One region of the Roseibium sp. SCP14 genome, then DNA from elsewhere that is predicted to be linked to it. Evidence: predicted binding sites of a transcription regulator. Region 1 holds the regulator's gene; each other region holds the start of a gene.
The links. Region 1 encodes LexA, which represses DNA repair genes until DNA is damaged. Its sites were predicted from a motif close to TGTTCNNNNTGTGTTCNG; they were not measured.

Region 1 (5,914 bases):
TCCCTGGCTCAGTTTTGCAACAAGGTGGAACAAAGAGCGCTCTTTTGATCCTTCAGGCCGTCAATGACGTCGAAGTGGTGCAGCCCCGCATCTTCATGGTAGGACGCGTTTTGCCAGACTTCCGATAACAATCTGGACTGTCGCAGAAATTCAGGACGTTCCTGACCACCGACCCAGGCAACCACCGGGCATTCGCCGACAGGGTCCATCAACGCTGCGCTTTCGGATGCTGCGTCTTCTTCACTCATCTTGAAAGCGTCGTTCATCTGGGTCTTGCACAGCGGGCGAAGGTCATGCAGTCCACTGATGGAAACAACCTTTACGACCCTCTGCAATGTGTCTGCATTCAGCGGGCTGTCGTCGCTTACCATTCGCGTAACGAGATGGCCTCCGGCTGAGTGGCCGCTCAATCTCACAGGCCCCTCGACACGGCTCGCCGCCAGGTTGATGGCTGAGCCGATCTGTTGAGTAATGTCGGCAATTCGAACATGAGGCGCCAAATCATAACTTGGCAAACAAACCGCCCAACCGTCAGTCAGAGCTCCCTGTGCGAAGTGAGACCAATAGGACTTGTCGAAACGAAGCCAATACCCCCCGTGAACGAAAACGACCAACCCTTTTGCTGTCCCTTCAGGACGAAAGATGTCCAGCTTCTCGCGCTCACCAACTCCATAGGCAATATCGAGTTCTTTCGCACCCCACGCGTTTCTGAATGCTCTGGCATCCTCCTCCCAACGTGAAGCGTAGTCTCCAGCGCCTGGAATATAGGCAGCGTTTGCGTATGCATCATCCCAATCGGTAATTGTATTCTCTGTCATCAATATTTTCCCACCCAAGAAACGTCGAGCAGCCAGGTGCATTTTGCACGCGGCCAGCATCAAATATGGAGTGAACGTGCTCCACACCCTGCTTGTCAAATCAGCCGGGTCCGTCCTAACGTCCCATCAACTAAAAATTTAGGGAGGACCCGGGCGAATGATGGAGCGCTGTTCCAACCGTGTCGCCAATCTGGCACATTTCTTGACGAAAAACGCAACGCGTTGGCCGTCGAGACCGGCAATTATCTGGGAAAACAACACCTGGAGCTGGGCTGATCTCGATGCGCGTGTCAGTGCACTTGCTTCCGCTCTTCAATCAGACTTTGGAGTATCCAAGGGCGACTCACTGCTAGTTCAAGCTCAGAATTCCAACCAGATGGCCGAGATCATGCTCGCCTCATTTCGGTTGGGAGCCATATGGGTTCCCTGTAATTTCCGCCAGGCTCCAGGCGAAACCGCCTATGCAGCTCAAAAAGCCAGGGCGAAAGTGTTCCTGTGCGACGCAGAATTCGAGCTGCAAGCAGAAGCAGTTCAGGAAGCGCAGCCGGATCTGAAGGGTATCATCACTGTAGGAGATAGCTCCTATGGAACGTCCTATGAACACCTGATTTCAAGGTTTGCGGGCTCAAACTTTGCCAACACCCCGGTCAATTACAACGATCCGTGCTGGCTGTTCTTCACATCGGGTTCCACTGGACGACCCAAGGCTGTCGTCCTTACCCATGGTCAGATCGGCTTTGTCACCGTGAATTATATGGCCGATCTTCTTCCCGGCACGACAGAGCAAGATGCTTCCCTTGTCATAGCTCCGCTCTCCCACGGCGCCGGCTTGCAACTCATTGCGCAACTTTCCAGCGGCACCGCTCATGTTTTGATGCCGCAAGGCGGATTTGACCCAAAGGCTGCCTTCGAACTGATCGAAAGGCACAAGGTCAGCAACTTGTTCACCGTGCCGACAATCGTCAAACGGCTTGTCGAGGATACCTCTATCGACCACTTCGACCATTCCAGCCTGCGGCATGTCATTTATGCAGGTGCACCTATGTATCGCGAGGATCAGAAACGCGCGCTGGAGAAGCTTGGACAGGTGCTGGTTCAATACTATGGATTGGGTGAAGTGACCGGCAACATCACGGTGCTGCGAACACAGGATCATTCGCTTGAAGACACTGAAACCCGAGTTGGAACCTGTGGCACAGAACGAACGGGCATTGAGATCAGCATCCAGGACGAGGCCGGAAACATCCTTGGACCGCACGAAACCGGAGAAGTCTGCGTAGTGGGCCCCGCGGTTTGCGCCGGTTACCTTGAAGATGATGGTGCCAATGTAAAATCCTTCCGCAATGGCTGGTTCCGTACGGGAGATATCGGCCACATGGACGAACAGCGATATCTCTACCTCACCGGGCGCGCATCCGACATGTACATATCCGGAGGCTCCAACGTGTACCCGAAGGAAATCGAGGAGGTTCTTCTGACCCATCCCGACATTTCCGAAGTCGCGATCATTGGAATTCCGGATCGCAAATGGGGTGAAGTCGGTCTCGCCGTGTGCGTCGCAGAGACGGGAACAGCACCGGAAGACGCCCATCTTGCTGACTTCCTCTCCGGAAAGGTCGCCAAGTACAAGATGCCTGCCCGCTATCTCTTCATCGAGCAAATGCCGACCAGCGCGTATGGCAAGATCACGAAGAAAATTGTGAGGGAACACTTGGAAGAGAAAGGCCTCCTGTGAGACGACCGGCTCCACGAAACCGCTCGGACATCCGGCATCCCGGCCCCCTGGCTGAAGACCGCCGCCCCCATGCCACCTGCCACGCCGACCCCATAAGTCTCGAGTTATCGGATGGGCAGTGGTTGCTTGCGGCTTTGGGCAACTGGGCAGATCGGGAAGGTTATGGCTCGGCTGTTCTTGATCTCAGTGGTCTGAACTTGCGCTCCTTCGATTATGTCATGCCGGACAGGGCAATCGATGATCGCCACGCCGCCTGGTACAGCGATACTCATTCATCAGGTGGAGCGACCCTAGAGGAAGCTGTTGCTATTCTGGGATGGCGGGACGGAACCTGGTTTGCCCATATCCACGCTTATTGGCATGAGGACGGAAAGGCGAGGCTTGGGCATCTGTTGCCCGAGACACTCGTCTTGAACGGATTGGCACAGTCGAAGGGATTTGGACTGACTGGAGCGCGTTTCGTGTCGGAACCTGATCCGGAAACCGAGTTCACACTTTTCCGCGTGAAACAGGATCAACCCAACCCATCAAACCAAAACCACAACGCGGTCATCGCCACGCTAGCCCCTTTTGAAGACTTCCACCAGGGCGTAGCGGCTCTGGCAGATCGATTTTCCGGGCCGACCTACGAGGTTCATGGTCTTGGCAGCTTCGCCGGAGCGGAATTTACCGATGGCCGGATGATGCCGGGTCTGATTTCAGAAATCCTCATTAGGTCCGGGGCCGGTCGGAGACAAGACCAGAAACTGATGTTACCCGTACGATGCGTTGACCTGACCGGACAGCTGTATGAAGGCATGGTCAAACCCGGGGGCGCTCCAACTTTGGTGACATGCGAACTGTTGCTGACTTCTCAAACTACCGTGTCTTCACGCTAGCATTCGACGCTCGCAATCAGGTAGCGGAGCCGCTGATTTCCACGCCCAAAGGAACAGTAAGAGAACATTTACCCTTGCAGAACACAATAGGAACAGGTAGTGTGTTCTTGATTTGTACCACTTGATTCTCGCGGTCAGGGGAAGCCGATATGCTCACGCGCAAGCAGTATGAACTGCTCATGTTCATTCATGAAAGACTGAAGGAAACAGGTGTCCCACCTTCATTCGACGAAATGAAAGATGCCTTGGACCTTCGATCCAAGTCCGGCATTCATCGCCTGATTACGGCACTCGAGGAACGAGGCTTCATCCGTCGCCTTCCGAACCGCGCACGCGCAATGGAAGTTGTCCGCCTGCCCGACTCGATCGCTCCCGGCCTCAGCTCCCCGCGTCCACGAGGCAGCTTCTCACCTGAAGTGATCGAAGGCTCACTGGGCAAGCAGGAGGCGCCTCCTCCGGCACCGGTTGTTGAAACAGCCGGTGCGGAAATTCCGGTCATGGGGCGAATTGCGGCAGGTGTGCCGATCGAGGCTATCCAGACCCACAGCCACTCCATCACCGTTCCGCAGGAGCTACTCGGCAAAGGTGAACATTACGCCTTGGAAGTGCGGGGCGACTCCATGATCGAGGCCGGCATTCTGGACGGTGACACGGTGCTGATCCGCCGGACAGACAGCGCCGATAGCGGTGACATTGTCGTTGCGCTCGTGGATGATGAGGAAGCAACTTTGAAGCGCTTGCGCAAGAAAGGTGCCTCCATAGCTCTCGAAGCAGCGAACCCAGCTTACGAAACCAGGATCTTTGGACCAGGCCGCGTTCGCGTGCAGGGCCGGCTGGTCGCCTTGTTCCGGCAATACTGATCAGGACTGAGCCTGCCAGGCATCATGCACGGCAGGCTTCCGGAGACGCGGGGCGATCACGCCTTGCAGCAACACTTGTGTGCTAGTTTTCTCTTTGAACCTGCTTGAGTTTTTCGCGGGTAAAGGTACCGGGCATGTGCCAAGGTCGCGGATTGGCAGAAACTGCGAATTTGATCTTTGATATTTTCACGCCTGATTGACTGTCGACTTCAGGTTGGTCCGTCTGCGTTGCGTAAGCCATTTTCTCCCTCGACAACCAAATGGATACAGCACCGCGCTCTTCGCGGACCGCTCCGCCTATTGAGGTCGCAGTTCGGCAAGTTTCAGGAATGATTAGGTCGGACACGACAATGTCTGCATGTTCGCAATCCAGACGAAATGCATCTGCAGTTCTTGGAAGCGCAACTTTCAAGGGTGTGTTCAGGGCCGTGTTTAAATCGCCCTCGGAACTTGCGGGATAAGCCAGTACGACGCAGCCACTCGCATCACACCTTACTTGAGGCGATTTCATCTTGCGCGATTTTATCGCTGAACTGACAACACCTTCGCTTGCGAACCAGATATCGGTGGCAAATGACTGCCGTCTTCCGGTCCATCTAAGGAACCCCTGTTCATCTCGTGCAGCCACTCTAACTCCGGAGGATGCAATTTGAATATCTGGCGGTCGCTGCGAGATTAAAAGCAGCGCACCGGCAACCATCGGCATGATCGCCCAAATACGTTGACGACCAGGCAAGAGCAGAACGGCAAAAAAGGAGGAGGTAAACAGCAGAGCCGCCGGTGCGCTCAACTTTCCAACCGCGCCGGCACCGGCATCCAGCTGCGCGGTAAATTCGGCGATTTTCAACAGCCAGGAGATGCCCATCGACATGACCGTCAACGGGAACGATGCGAGACCAAGCGGCATCAGCACCAGCGCCAACACCCCAAGCGGCATGATCACGAGAGAAAACACCGGCATTCCAAGTAGGTTTCCTACGACACCAAACGGCGCAACCTGACCGAAATGATGCGCCCCGATGATACCGGTTGCCAGACCTGCAACACTCGCTGTCACGACAAGTCCTGCACTCCAGCGAAAAGCATTTCGCAACAACAGAGAAATTGGACCGGCTTCTGCCGGCACTCCTCTACCGATCGAAAGCTCTCGGTTTCGCCAAATCTCATAAACTGCGATCAAACAGATGACAGCAGCAAAAGACATCTGAAAACCAGGAAAAAACAGGCGCTCGGGTGCCAGAAGCAACAAAGCCAGTCCGGCGATTGCAACACTGCGCAGCGTTAATCCCCTCCTGCCGACAAGAACACCAAGAAACACCAGCCCGATCATGAGAAAAGACCGTTGCGTCGCAACGGAGGCACCGGAAAGAAGCAAATACACAAACGCTGCGACCAACGCAGCGACGGCAGCCCATTTGTGTGTCGGCCAGCGGAGTGGCAGCGCCGGGATGACTGCGAGTATCAACAGGACAATCGCGTACGCCCCACCAGCAAACAGCGCCATATGCAAACCGGATATCGCCAGGATATGAGCAAGTCCTGCCGCTCTGAGATCCTCCTCCTGTTCTTTGGCAATACCACTGCGATCACCGACAAGAAGCGCGACAGCGAGACTTGCTTCCG
Region 2 (5,914 bases), 280 kb from region 1:
GACATACCCGAGCGATTATGTTCAGCGCGCATTCTGCCGTTTCAAAATGGCGATTCTCGCTCAATTCCGGCGAATGACACGCATGGTGAACAGACTGATACTATATCAGGCCTGTTGATATGGTTAAGAGTTTCCCCCATACACAGATTGTGAATTCACATCACTGTGACGAATTTATCGCGCACCACCCCAACACCTATTGCACGATGCACTGAAGGGAATGCCTCAAGGCGACGCTTCGTGACCTCCGTCACGGTAATCAATGTCGGTTTTCACTATTCTTGGCAGGAAGACCCAACCGACGGAGATCGATGAGAGCGATGCCATTCCAGTTCAACATAGGAGACCATGCGTCGCCGATATCGAAATACACCAGTTTCAATTCGTCTCAATACAGCAAACTGAAATGGGCTCGAAACAAGCTCTTCAGGATGGTCAAGAACAATCCCGGCTGCGATGCCTATTTCAGGTCCCTTCCGGGCCGAAGAACGTTGACCAACATGATCGGCGACAGCAGCATCTGGGTAAATTACGGTCCGACAATTTCTCCCCTGCACGGGGAAATTCATACTCCGACGGGAGAAATTGCCGTCGGCGATCGCGCATTCAACATGGGAAGGTGGATGGTACTGGCAACGCTTATCCATGAGCTTGCACATCATAACGGCGCTCCTATCACAGGAGGAGACACCCGTGCGGAAGAAGCTGTCTATCATTGCGGTCTTGGGACCGCGAAAGAATATTATGACGGCGTGGACGACCCACGAACGCCATACGACCCGAATGTAGGCGGGTAATCCAAAGAAAACGGGAGCAACCCGATCGGATCACCCCCGCAAACAACATGACTTAAAACGGAATTTCGTCGTCCATCGGGCCCGCACCACCGCCGGAAGGACCTCCAAAGCCACCGCCACTGGAACCGCCGCCGTAACCACCGCCGCCGCTACCGCCGAAGTTCCCTCCTGAGCCGCCAGAGCCACCGCCGAAGCCGCCACCGCCCTGAGGATCGTTGCCGTAGTCAGGCAGGCCACCCGACTGACCGCCACCTTCACCGCGCCCATCAAGCATCGTCAGATTGGAATTGAAGCCCTGCAGAACAATTTCGGTAGAATACCGATCCTGCCCGGATTGATCCTGCCACTTCCGTGTCTGCAACTGCCCTTCGAGATAGACCTTCGAGCCTTTGCGCAGGTAATTTTCAGCGACCTTGCAAAGTCCTTCATTGAAAATCACGACACGGTGCCATTCGGTCTTCTCGCGACGCTCACCGGAATTGCGGTCCCGCCAGGTTTCCGAGGTTGCAATACGCAAATTGGCGATAGGACGGCCATCCTGCGTCCGGCGGATTTCCGGATCGGCTCCCAGATTGCCGACCAAAATTACTTTATTGACGCTGCCCGCCATTGTGAACTCCTGTTTGTTTGCGCGATCCGCTCTGAATTATTTGCTTCTATCAGCAGACCGCGCCGCAACCATCGCCGCTAGAAACCAGAACCCTAACGATCCGCCAACCGCTCTGTCTTCTTTTTTGCTTCACGGCCAGCATTTTCCACAAGGCAAGCCCACCTTTTGCGGAAAACAAGACTTTCCGACTATCCCCCCCTGAGAACCCGCGGGATTGACGGCCGCTGCAATCTATCCCGTTTTGTTCCTTTGTGGTTCCTGTTTCCTGTCAGGATGAATTTCAAGCCCACCGCTGGTGAGCCGACCAGAACAATTGAAACTTCCTGACGCCCCACGCTTCAATGTACTTGTTTTGTTCTTATCACTTCTGTAAAAACGATTCAATCGGACTTCGTATCCTGAAATTCTCCTCCTGCCGCAGTGAACCCCCCACTGGAAGCGCCGCGTTAAACTGCTATATCGGGACAAAGACAAAGCGGGAAACGAGCCCCTTCGAATATATCCACACGTGCACGAGCGCTGAATGTAACCGGCGCGCGAGGTCAGGAAGAGAGAGAATGACAACATCCAAGAGCCTCAAGGCGGATGAAAGCTGGAAAAGTGATCCAACCAAGGTCATCAGTGTCAAAGGGGCCAGGGAACATAATCTGAAGGGTGTGGACCTCGATCTGCCTCGCGACAGACTGATCGTGATGACAGGCCTTTCCGGCTCGGGCAAATCTTCTCTCGCCTTCGACACGATCTACGCGGAAGGCCAGCGCAGGTATGTCGAAAGCTTGTCCGCATATGCCCGCCAGTTCCTGGAAATGATGCAGAAGCCGGATGTAGACCAGATTGACGGTCTGTCACCGGCAATCTCGATCGAGCAGAAGACAACGTCACGCAATCCGCGCTCCACCGTTGGAACGGTGACCGAAATATACGACTACATGCGGTTGCTGTTTGCCCGCGTCGGCATTCCTTATTCTCCGGCCACCGGATTACCGATCGAAAGCCAGACCGTGAGCCAGATGGTCGACCGCGTTCTGGACCTGGAAGAAGGATCACGCCTCTACCTGCTCGCACCGATGGTTCGCGGCCGCAAGGGAGAGTACCGCAAGGAATTGGCGGAACTCATGAAAAAGGGGTTCCAGAGGGTCAAGATCGACGGAACCTTCTACGAAATTGCCGACGCCCCTGCCCTGGACAAGAAATACAAGCACGATATCGATGTTGTCGTGGACCGGCTGGTCGTGCGCGATGATATCGCGGGAAGGCTGGCAGACTCCCTTGAAACAGCTCTGAAGCTGGCCGACGGAATTGCGATTGCGGAATTTGCGGACAAGACCGAAGAGAACGGCGATCCGAAACGTCTGATTTTCTCGGAAAAGTTCGCCTGTCCCGTTTCCGGTTTCACCATTCCGGAGATTGAGCCACGTCTGTTTTCATTCAACAATCCGTTTGGCGCATGTCCGACCTGTGACGGCCTGGGGACGACCCTAGCGTTCGAAGAAGATCTGGTTGTGCCCGACCATTCCCTATCGTTGCGCGAAGGGGCCGTATTGCCTTGGGCCAAAACCGGGTCGACGTCTCCTTACTATGCACAAACACTGGAAGCACTGTGCAGCCACTTCAAGGTGTCAATGGCGACCCCCTGGAAGGATCTTCCGGTTGAGGTACAAGACGCCATTCTTCACGGCACCGGCAAAACTGCCGTCGAGTTCGTATATGACGACGGGGTACGCAGCTATCGGACGGAAAAGACATTCGAAGGTGTTATCGGCAATATCGAACGCCGGTGGCGTGAAACCGAGTCCTCATGGGTTCGCGAGGAACTGGCCCGGTTCCAGTCGGATCACGCCTGTCCCGCCTGCAGTGGGTTCCGCCTGAAGCCGGAGGCGCTCGCGGTCAAGATCGCTGACAGACACATTGGTCAGATCACCGAATGCTCTATAAGGCAGGCAAGTGACTGGTTCGAGGCTCTGCCGGCGAAGCTCAATGACAAACAGACGGAAATTGCCGGTCGTATCCTGAAGGAAATTCGCGAGCGCCTGAAGTTCCTGAACGATGTCGGCCTTGAATATCTGACGCTGTCGCGGTCCTCTGGAACGCTTTCCGGAGGTGAAAGCCAGCGAATTCGACTGGCTTCCCAAATTGGTTCAGGTCTGACGGGTGTCCTTTACGTCCTTGACGAACCGTCAATCGGACTTCATCAGCGGGACAATGCGCGCCTCCTTGAAACGCTCAAGCATCTGCGTGACCTCGGAAACACGGTTATCGTCGTGGAACATGATGAAGATGCCGTGTTGACAGCCGACTATGTAGTCGATGTGGGGCCCGGTGCCGGTGTCCACGGCGGCCAGGTCGTCGCTAAGGGCACGCCTTCAGAGATCATGGCCAATCCGGCCTCCCTGACGGGCGAATACCTGTCCGGCACCAAGATGATTGCGCGCACCGACGAGCGCCGCAAGATCACCAAGAAACGCCAGATTTCCGTACGTGGCGCGCGCGGCAACAATCTGAAAGACGTTGATGTTGACGTTCCACTCAGCACCTTCACCTGTGTCACGGGCGTTTCAGGCGGCGGAAAATCCACTTTCCTGATCGACACGCTTTACAAAGCCGCGGCACGCAGGCTCAACGGTGCCAGGGACAATCCGGCTCCTCATGACCGGATCGAAGGGCTTGAAGTCCTCGACAAGGTCATCGATATCGACCAGTCCCCGATCGGACGAACACCCCGCTCGAACCCGGCAACCTACACTGGAGCCTTTACGCCGATCCGCGAATGGTTTGCCGGAATGCCAGAGGCAAAAGCGCGTGGCTATCAACCGGGGCGTTTCTCCTTCAACGTCAAAGGCGGACGGTGTGAAGCCTGCCAGGGTGACGGCGTCATCAAGATCGAGATGCACTTTCTTCCGGATGTCTATGTCACCTGCGACGTTTGCAAGGGAAAGCGATACAACCGGGAAACTCTGGAAGTCGAATTCAAGGGCAAGTCCATCGCCGACGTGCTCGACATGACCGTCGAAGAAGCTGCCGAATTCTTTTCAGCCGTTCCCGCGGTCCGCGACAAGATGGACACTCTTGCACGTGTCGGTCTTGGCTACATAAAGGTAGGACAGCAGGCCACAACGCTGTCGGGCGGCGAGGCGCAGAGGGTAAAGCTGGCGAAGGAGTTATCCAAACGCTCTACCGGACGCACGCTCTACATTCTGGACGAGCCGACCACGGGACTGCACTTTCATGATGTCGCCAAACTGCTCGACGTGCTTCACGAGCTGGTCGATCAGGGCAACACTGTGCTGGTGATCGAACACAATCTCGAAGTCATCAAAACGGCCGACTGGATTATCGACCTCGGACCGGAAGGTGGTGATGGCGGAGGCACGATTGTCGCCACGGGACGTCCGGAAGAAGTTGCTGACGTAAGGGAAAGCTATACCGGGCAATTTCTGCAGGAACTTCTGCAACGAAGGCCTCAACGCACACCTGACGCAGCGGAATAGTCGCTTCCGCAACCGCAGAGAATCTGTGTGCACCGCACACAGATTCGTATCGATCTGTTTTTGTTAACTTTTTCCACCAAAAAATCTCAGTCATTCAACAGCTTTTTTGCATTGCACCAAATGCATGTCTGACATGCGCAGATCGCGCTTCTTTTAATTCAGCTGGTGAATTATATCCTTGTTCAACGACGACGCGGAACGCAAGGACGATCCGCTGATTAAGGAATAAGAAGATGTTTGACACTGTGCGTCAGAAGTACAGCAACTGGGTAAACTACCGCCGTGCGGTTGACGAATTGTCCCGCCTGTCCACCCGTGAACTGCAAGATCTCGGCATTTGCCGTGGCGATATCAAATTTGTTGCCCGCCGCGGAATTTAGCTGACAAAAAACTAGAAATCGCGTCCCTAGGCACCCTCCTCCCAGCCGACGGGCGTGTGACACGCGGGGCATCCTCCTCCCAGCCCTGCCACGTCGAAACGACGCCCGCCAGTACCTCCTCCCACTGGCGGGCGTTCGTTTGTCTGGTATCCGGTTTTCTGCACAAGATCGCCAGGGTCAGCCCTCTTTCCCAATTACCTATCATGTGCGGTGTCTTTTGGAGCCGTGACTTCAATCAGCCACGAGCCGATCTATTACGGATCGTTGAAACGCTCTCAAAAACGATTTGTCAGAAGGCGCCGGTGCCGCGGAACGAACGCTTGCCTTGATATCCTGCACCAAGGCGATGTCCCGCCTGGTGATCGTACGGGCCAATGCCGCCCCTCTTTCAAAAGCAAATCCGGCTTCCACCACTTCATCAATCAATCCCGCCGTGAAAGCTTCACTGGCGCTGAGCACCGGCGACTCGAGCAGAAACAGCAATGTTCTGCCGTAACCAAGCCGTGACGGAAGTCGTTTGGTTGCTCCGCCACCTGGCATGGCGTCAAAGGACAGGTGACCATCCGTAAATCGGGCACTGTCGCTTGCCAGGATCAAGTCACAGGCAAGCGCTAACTCAACACCTCCAAGCCGGCAGTC
Region 3 (5,914 bases), on a different contig from region 1:
CACAGCACACCTTCGCAGAGCTTGCCTGCTTCCTGGACGGCATCCATGGAAACACGCATGTTTTCCACCCAGTTGAGGCAGTCGAAGACCCGGAACAGATCGATGCCGTTGTCGGCAGCCTGCTTGACGAAGAACTTGACCACATTGTCCGGATAGTTGGTGTAGCCGACACCGTTGGAGCCGCGCAGCAGCATCTGCAACAGGATGTTCGGCGCCTTTTCCCGGATGTGATGCAATCGCTCCCACGGACTTTCCGTCAGGAAGCGCATCGCCACATCAAAGGTTGCACCACCCCAGCATTCCAGCGAAAACAGCGAGGGCAGACCCGCGGAATAGGCATCCGCGATGCTGACGATGTCATGGGTACGCATGCGGGTTGCCAGCAACGACTGGTGGGCATCGCGCATGGTGGTATCGGTGATCAGCGCTCGCTTCTGCGCTTTCATCCAGTCGGCAAAACCTTTCGGGCCGAGATCGTCCAGCAACTGCCTGGTACCGGCTGGCTTGTCGTCGCCGAAATCCGGAACCACAGGCGCTGCAACATCCTTCGGCGGACGCGCCCGGCTCTTGGTTTCCGGGTGACCGTTGACGGAGACATCCGCAATGTAGGTCAAAAGCTTGGTGGCACGGTCCTGGCGCTTGGTCTGCTCGAACAGGGCCGGCGTGTCGTCAATGAAGCGGGTCGTGTATTTGTTTGCCCGGAAATCTGCATGATCGATGATGTTTTCAAGGAACACAAGGTTGGTTGCAACACCGCGAATACGGAATTCGCGCAAGGCGCGGTCCATGCGCTTGCGCGCATCTTCTGCGGTTGGCGCCCAGGCAGTGACCTTTTCCAGGAGCGGGTCGTAAAAGCGGGTGATAACCGCGCCGGAATAAGCTGTACCACCATCGAGACGAATGCCGAAGCCGGTGGCGCCGCGATAGGCGGTGATGCGGCCATAGTCCGGAATGAAGTTCTGCTCCGGATCTTCCGTGGTGATACGGCACTGCAGAGCGTGGCCGTTGAGCCGGATATCCTGCTGGGCCGGCACACCGCTTTCCGGTGTTCCGATCTTTGCACCGTCCGCGATATGGATCTGGGCCTGAACGATATCGATTCCGGTAACCTCTTCGGTCACCGTATGCTCCACCTGAACGCGCGGATTGACCTCGATGAAGTAGATGGCTCCGGTGTCGGCATCCATAAGGAACTCGACGGTACCGGCCCCCCGGTAGTCAACCGCCTTGCCGATCTTGAGACCGTACTCGCATAGCTCCGTGCGTTTTGCCTCCTCCAGATAAGGCGCCGGCGCGCGCTCAACGACTTTCTGGTGGCGACGCTGGATCGAACAGTCGCGCTCATAAAGATGGACGACGTTTTCGCCGTCCCCGAGGATCTGAACCTCAACGTGACGCGCCCGCTGAACCAGTTTCTCAAGGTAGATCTCGTCCTTGCCGAAAGCTGCCTTGGCTTCGCGCTTGGCCGCCAGGACTTCTTTTTCCAGCGTGGCCTCATCCGGGATCACGCGCATGCCGCGTCCGCCGCCGCCCCAGGAGGCTTTCAGCATCACCGGATAACCGATCTCCAGCGCCTGACGCTTGATTTCTTCAATGTCGTCCGGCAGTGGGTCGGTCGCCGGCATGACCGGCACACCGGCCTCGATCGCCAGATTGCGCGCGGCAACCTTGTTACCGAGACGGCGCATGGTTTCCGACTTCGGGCCGATAAAGGTGATGCCGGCCTCTTCGCAGGCGTCAACGAATTCCGGACTTTCCGACAGGAGACCGTATCCCGGGTGAATGGCATCCGCGCCGGCATGTTTGGCAACACGGATAATCTCGTCGATGGACAGATAAGCCTCGATCGGGCCGAGTCCCTTGCCCACCTGGTAGGCTTCATCGGCCTTGAAGCGATGCAGCGCCAGTTTGTCTTGCTCTGCATAGATGGCGACGGTCTTCAGACCGAGCTCGTTAGCTGCCCGGAAAACCCGGATCGCGATTTCGGACCTGTTTGCAACGAGAATTTTTGTTATCGCCAAACGCCCTCTCCTCCTAATTTTACGCAAAAGCGGAGCTGATTTTGGCAAGATTTCTACTTTGGTCGGAGGCGCTTGAAAAGGGGCAGAAATGATGTCCTTTTTTTTACCAGGAAAAATATTTTGCGCCTGCACCCGTAACTCTTGGAAAAAGAACGCATATTCGCCGATTTTCCCGTCGAATGCTTCGGTTCGAAAAAATTTGCAGCGCAGCAAAAATTGGCAAAATTCAGATTTGAGAACCGACAAAAATCGCGTTTTTCATGTTTTGCCCCGGTTTGAGACAGACTGATTAATGCGCATGACGACGAAGATCGGCGATCAAAAGTCCAAAGCCAGCTGATTAGACCTCATCACTGCCAAACCTACTAGATGTTGTAAGAACAAAGCTGAAACACTTTCAAATCACCGATTCGTCCGGGATTCGTTCTCCATGTGTCCAATCGTTAACAAATGTCAGAGTCCAGAAATCCGAGTAGTTTTTTAAAAATTAATCATTGACACGGATTCGCCGCAATTCACACCACCCCTCCCGAACTGAATCAAACCATTGACCAGATTCATGATTTCGTACCAACCCGAAGGCAGAAGACCACATCTTGTAGGGAACAAATCCTGAATCAACGAGAGTCAGCGATTCGGTTTCGGTTTGTTCCAGAGTCGTTCTCCACAGGAAACTTTTCTTCGCAATTTCCGTCACTTCACCCCAAAAGAATTAGCGACACGGCCAGTCCTGGTGTGCTAGACACGCGACACTAGATATAGGCGCAGAGCCGAAAGAAAGCCGACCACAACCAATTCCATGTCCCGCCCTCAGCCCCTGCCGCTGCCTCCGTCAGCCCGGTCCCGCACTGTGACGGCAGTCCTCGGACCGACGAATACCGGCAAGACCCATCTCGCGATCGAACGCATGCTGGCACAGCCTTCCGGGCTGATCGGCCTGCCGTTGCGATTGCTCGCGCGCGAAGTCTATGGCCGCGTTGCTGACAGGGCAGGACCAGAATCCGTTGCGCTGATCACCGGTGAAGAGAAGATCATCCCGGACAATCCGCGCTTCTGGGTGTCCACGGTTGAAGCAATGCCGCTGGATCTGAACACGGAATTCGTTGCAATCGACGAGGTGCAGCTCGCCGGAAATCTCGATCGCGGCCACGTGTTCACCGACCGCATCCTGAACCTGCGCGGCAAATCGGAAACGCTGCTTCTGGGCGCTGCGACCATTCGGCCGCTTCTGGAAAAACTTATTCCCGGCCTCAACGTCGTCACGCGGCCCCGCATGTCGGTCCTGGAATATGCAGGTTCGAAAAAGGTTTCCCGCTTGCCGGCCCGATCCGCTGTGGTCGCATTCTCGGCCGACGAAGTCTATTCCATTGCCGAACTGATCCGGCGTCAGCGTGGCGGTGCGGCGGTGGTACTCGGCTCGTTAAGTCCGCGCACCCGCAATGCGCAGGTCGAATTGTTCCAGAACGGCGATGTGGACCACCTGGTTGCGACCGATGCCATCGGCATGGGCCTCAACCTCGACGTTCATCACATTGCGTTCGCAGGAAACCGAAAATTCGACGGTTATCAGTACCGCCAACTGACCCCCGCGGAGATGGGACAGATCGCCGGACGCGCCGGCCGGCACACCAAAGACGGCACCTTCGGCGTGACCGGACGGGTCGATCCGCTGGATGATGATCTTGTCGAACAGATCGAAAGTCACCACTTTGACGGCTTGAAAGTGCTGCAATGGCGCAACAGTTCGCTGGATTTTTCATCCACCGGCGCCTTGCGGCGAAGCCTTGATACCGTCCCGAAAGAAGAGGGTCTCGCTAGGGCGCCCACTGGTGACGATATTACCGCGCTTGAACATTTGTTGCGCGATAGCGCAATATCTGGAATGGCAACAGGGGCAAAATCAGTCGAATTGTTATGGGACGTGTGTCAGGTCCCCGACTATCGTAAGATCGCCCCGGCAAACCACGCAGAGTTGTTGAACACGATCTACACACATCTGATGCAGGACAATTACATCGCGGATGACTGGTTCACCCGTCAATTGGCCTTCGCAGACCGCACAGATGGTGATATCGACACACTCGCGAACCGGATTGCACATATCCGGACCTGGACCTATGTCGCAAATCGCCCTGACTGGCTGGCCGATCCGGCCCACTGGCAGGGGGAGACACGCGACATTGAAGATAAACTATCTGACGCCCTTCACGAGCGGCTGACACAGCGCTTCGTGGATCGGCGGACAAGTGTATTGATGCGACGTTTGAGAGAGAACGCAATGCTGGAAGCGGAAATTACATCGAGCGGCGATGTGCTCGTTGAAGGTCAGCACATCGGAAATCTGCTTGGCTTCCGGTTTGCCCCTGATGCGGCGGCAGAAGGACCGGATGGCAAGACCGTCCGGGCTGCCGCACAGAAAGCCCTGACCACTGAAATCGAAGCCAGAGCGGAAAAGCTTGGGAAATCGGAAAACGCCGATTTCGTGCTCACGTCCGATGGAGCCATTCGCTGGCGCGGAGAACCCGTGGCCAAGCTGATGGCCGGCGAAGACGTGTTGACACCAACCGTGCTGTTGCTGGCGGACGAACATCTGACGGGGTCTGCTCGCGAAGCCGTACAGGGACGTCTGGACCTCTGGATCAAGGCGCAGATCGATACGCTGCTCAAGCCTCTGATGGATCTGAAGTCCGGCGAAGGTCTCGAAGGTCTCGCAAGAGGTATCGCTTTCCGCATCGTTGAGGGGCTCGGCATTCTCGAGCGCCAGGACGCCGCCGATGAAATTCGCCAGCTGGATCAGGACATGCGCGCTGGCCTGCGCAAGCATGGCGTTCGTTTTGGCGCCTACACTATTTTTGTCCCGGCCCTGCTGAAACCCGCGCCAAGCCAGTTACTCGCACAACTGTGGGCACTGAAGCACGGTGCGCTCGACATGAACGGCATGGCAGAGCTGCCACAGCTTTCAGCATCCGGGCGTACGTCGATCCCGGTTGACGAAAGCATCGAAAAAGCCCTTTACAAGGTCGTCGGCTTTCGGGTTTGCGGCCCACGCGCCGTGCGTGTCGACATTCTGGAACGTCTGGCGGATCTCATTCGACCGCTGATTGCCTGGAAGCCTCTGGACGCCGAAGTCTCCCCTCCGGAAGGTGCGATTGAGCAAGGCGGCGGCTTCACTGTCACCGTTGCCATGACGTCTCTGCTCGGCTGCGCGGGTGAGGATTTCTCGGCTGTCCTGAAGTCTCTCGGCTATCGGGTCGAGACCAAAGAGGTTCAACGACCGGTCACGGCCAAACCTGCCAGTGAGCAGGAGAGCGGTGACACCACCAAGGCTCCGGAAGCTGTTGACGCTCCGCAAGTCGCGTCTGAATCCACGCAGTCGCCTGATGCACGGGAAGAGGTTGCTCAATCAGCAACGGCTGAAACTGCAGAGACTGAGGTAGCTGAAGCGATTGCAGCTGAAGCCCCGGCCGGGGACCCTGACACGGCAGTAAACGTTCAGGCGACTGTAGATGCACCGGCGGAAGTCGCTCAAAATCCGGAAGAAGCAGCACCTGAAGTCTCAGGCGAAACTGCGGCTTCTGGTGACGAAGCAACTGCTGAAGCGGAAATGGAAACCGTCACCATCGAAATCTGGCGCCCGGGTCGGCACGATCGTCGTCCGAGAGGCCGTCATGACCAGCGGCGCGGAGATAACCGCAGAGGGTCTGGTCCAAAAGGCGGCCAGGGCGAGAAGCGTCACGGCAAGGGCGGCGGCAAAGGCGGCCCCAATCGCAACCGCGGTGGTCATTCGCATGGTCAGAAAGGCTTCGACGGCGGCAACCGGCGCGGCAACGCTCCCAAGGACAAGCCGATTGATCCGAACTCACCGTTTGCAGCCCTTATGGCGCTGAAGGCCG

Region 2: the regulator LexA is predicted to act here: its motif matches at 1,750-1,767, upstream of uvrA (excinuclease ABC subunit UvrA).
Region 3: the regulator LexA is predicted to act here: its motif matches at 2,669-2,686, upstream of ABLQ08_RS24350 (helicase-related protein).

The regions. Positions count from the first base shown of each region.
Region 1 covers NZ_JBDZYH010000003.1:419,697-425,610, reverse strand. Annotated here, with positions in the region: gene ABLQ08_RS14565 (alpha/beta hydrolase) at 9-818, opposite strand; gene ABLQ08_RS14560 (acyl-CoA synthetase) at 976-2,553, shown strand; gene ABLQ08_RS14555 (hypothetical protein) at 2,550-3,431, shown strand; gene lexA (transcriptional repressor LexA) at 3,581-4,291, shown strand; gene ABLQ08_RS14545 (ComEC/Rec2 family competence protein) at 4,374-5,914, opposite strand, start outside.
Region 2 covers NZ_JBDZYH010000003.1:703,312-709,225, forward strand. Annotated here, with positions in the region: gene ABLQ08_RS15810 (hypothetical protein) at 312-797, shown strand; gene ABLQ08_RS15815 (single-stranded DNA-binding protein) at 850-1,407, opposite strand; gene uvrA (excinuclease ABC subunit UvrA) at 1,965-4,895, shown strand; gene ABLQ08_RS15825 (DUF1127 domain-containing protein) at 5,129-5,275, shown strand; gene ABLQ08_RS15830 (enoyl-CoA hydratase/isomerase family protein) at 5,507-5,914, opposite strand, start outside.
Region 3 covers NZ_JBDZYH010000006.1:295,657-301,570, forward strand. Annotated here, with positions in the region: gene pyc (pyruvate carboxylase) at 1-2,021, opposite strand, end outside; gene ABLQ08_RS24350 (helicase-related protein) at 2,821-5,914, shown strand, end outside.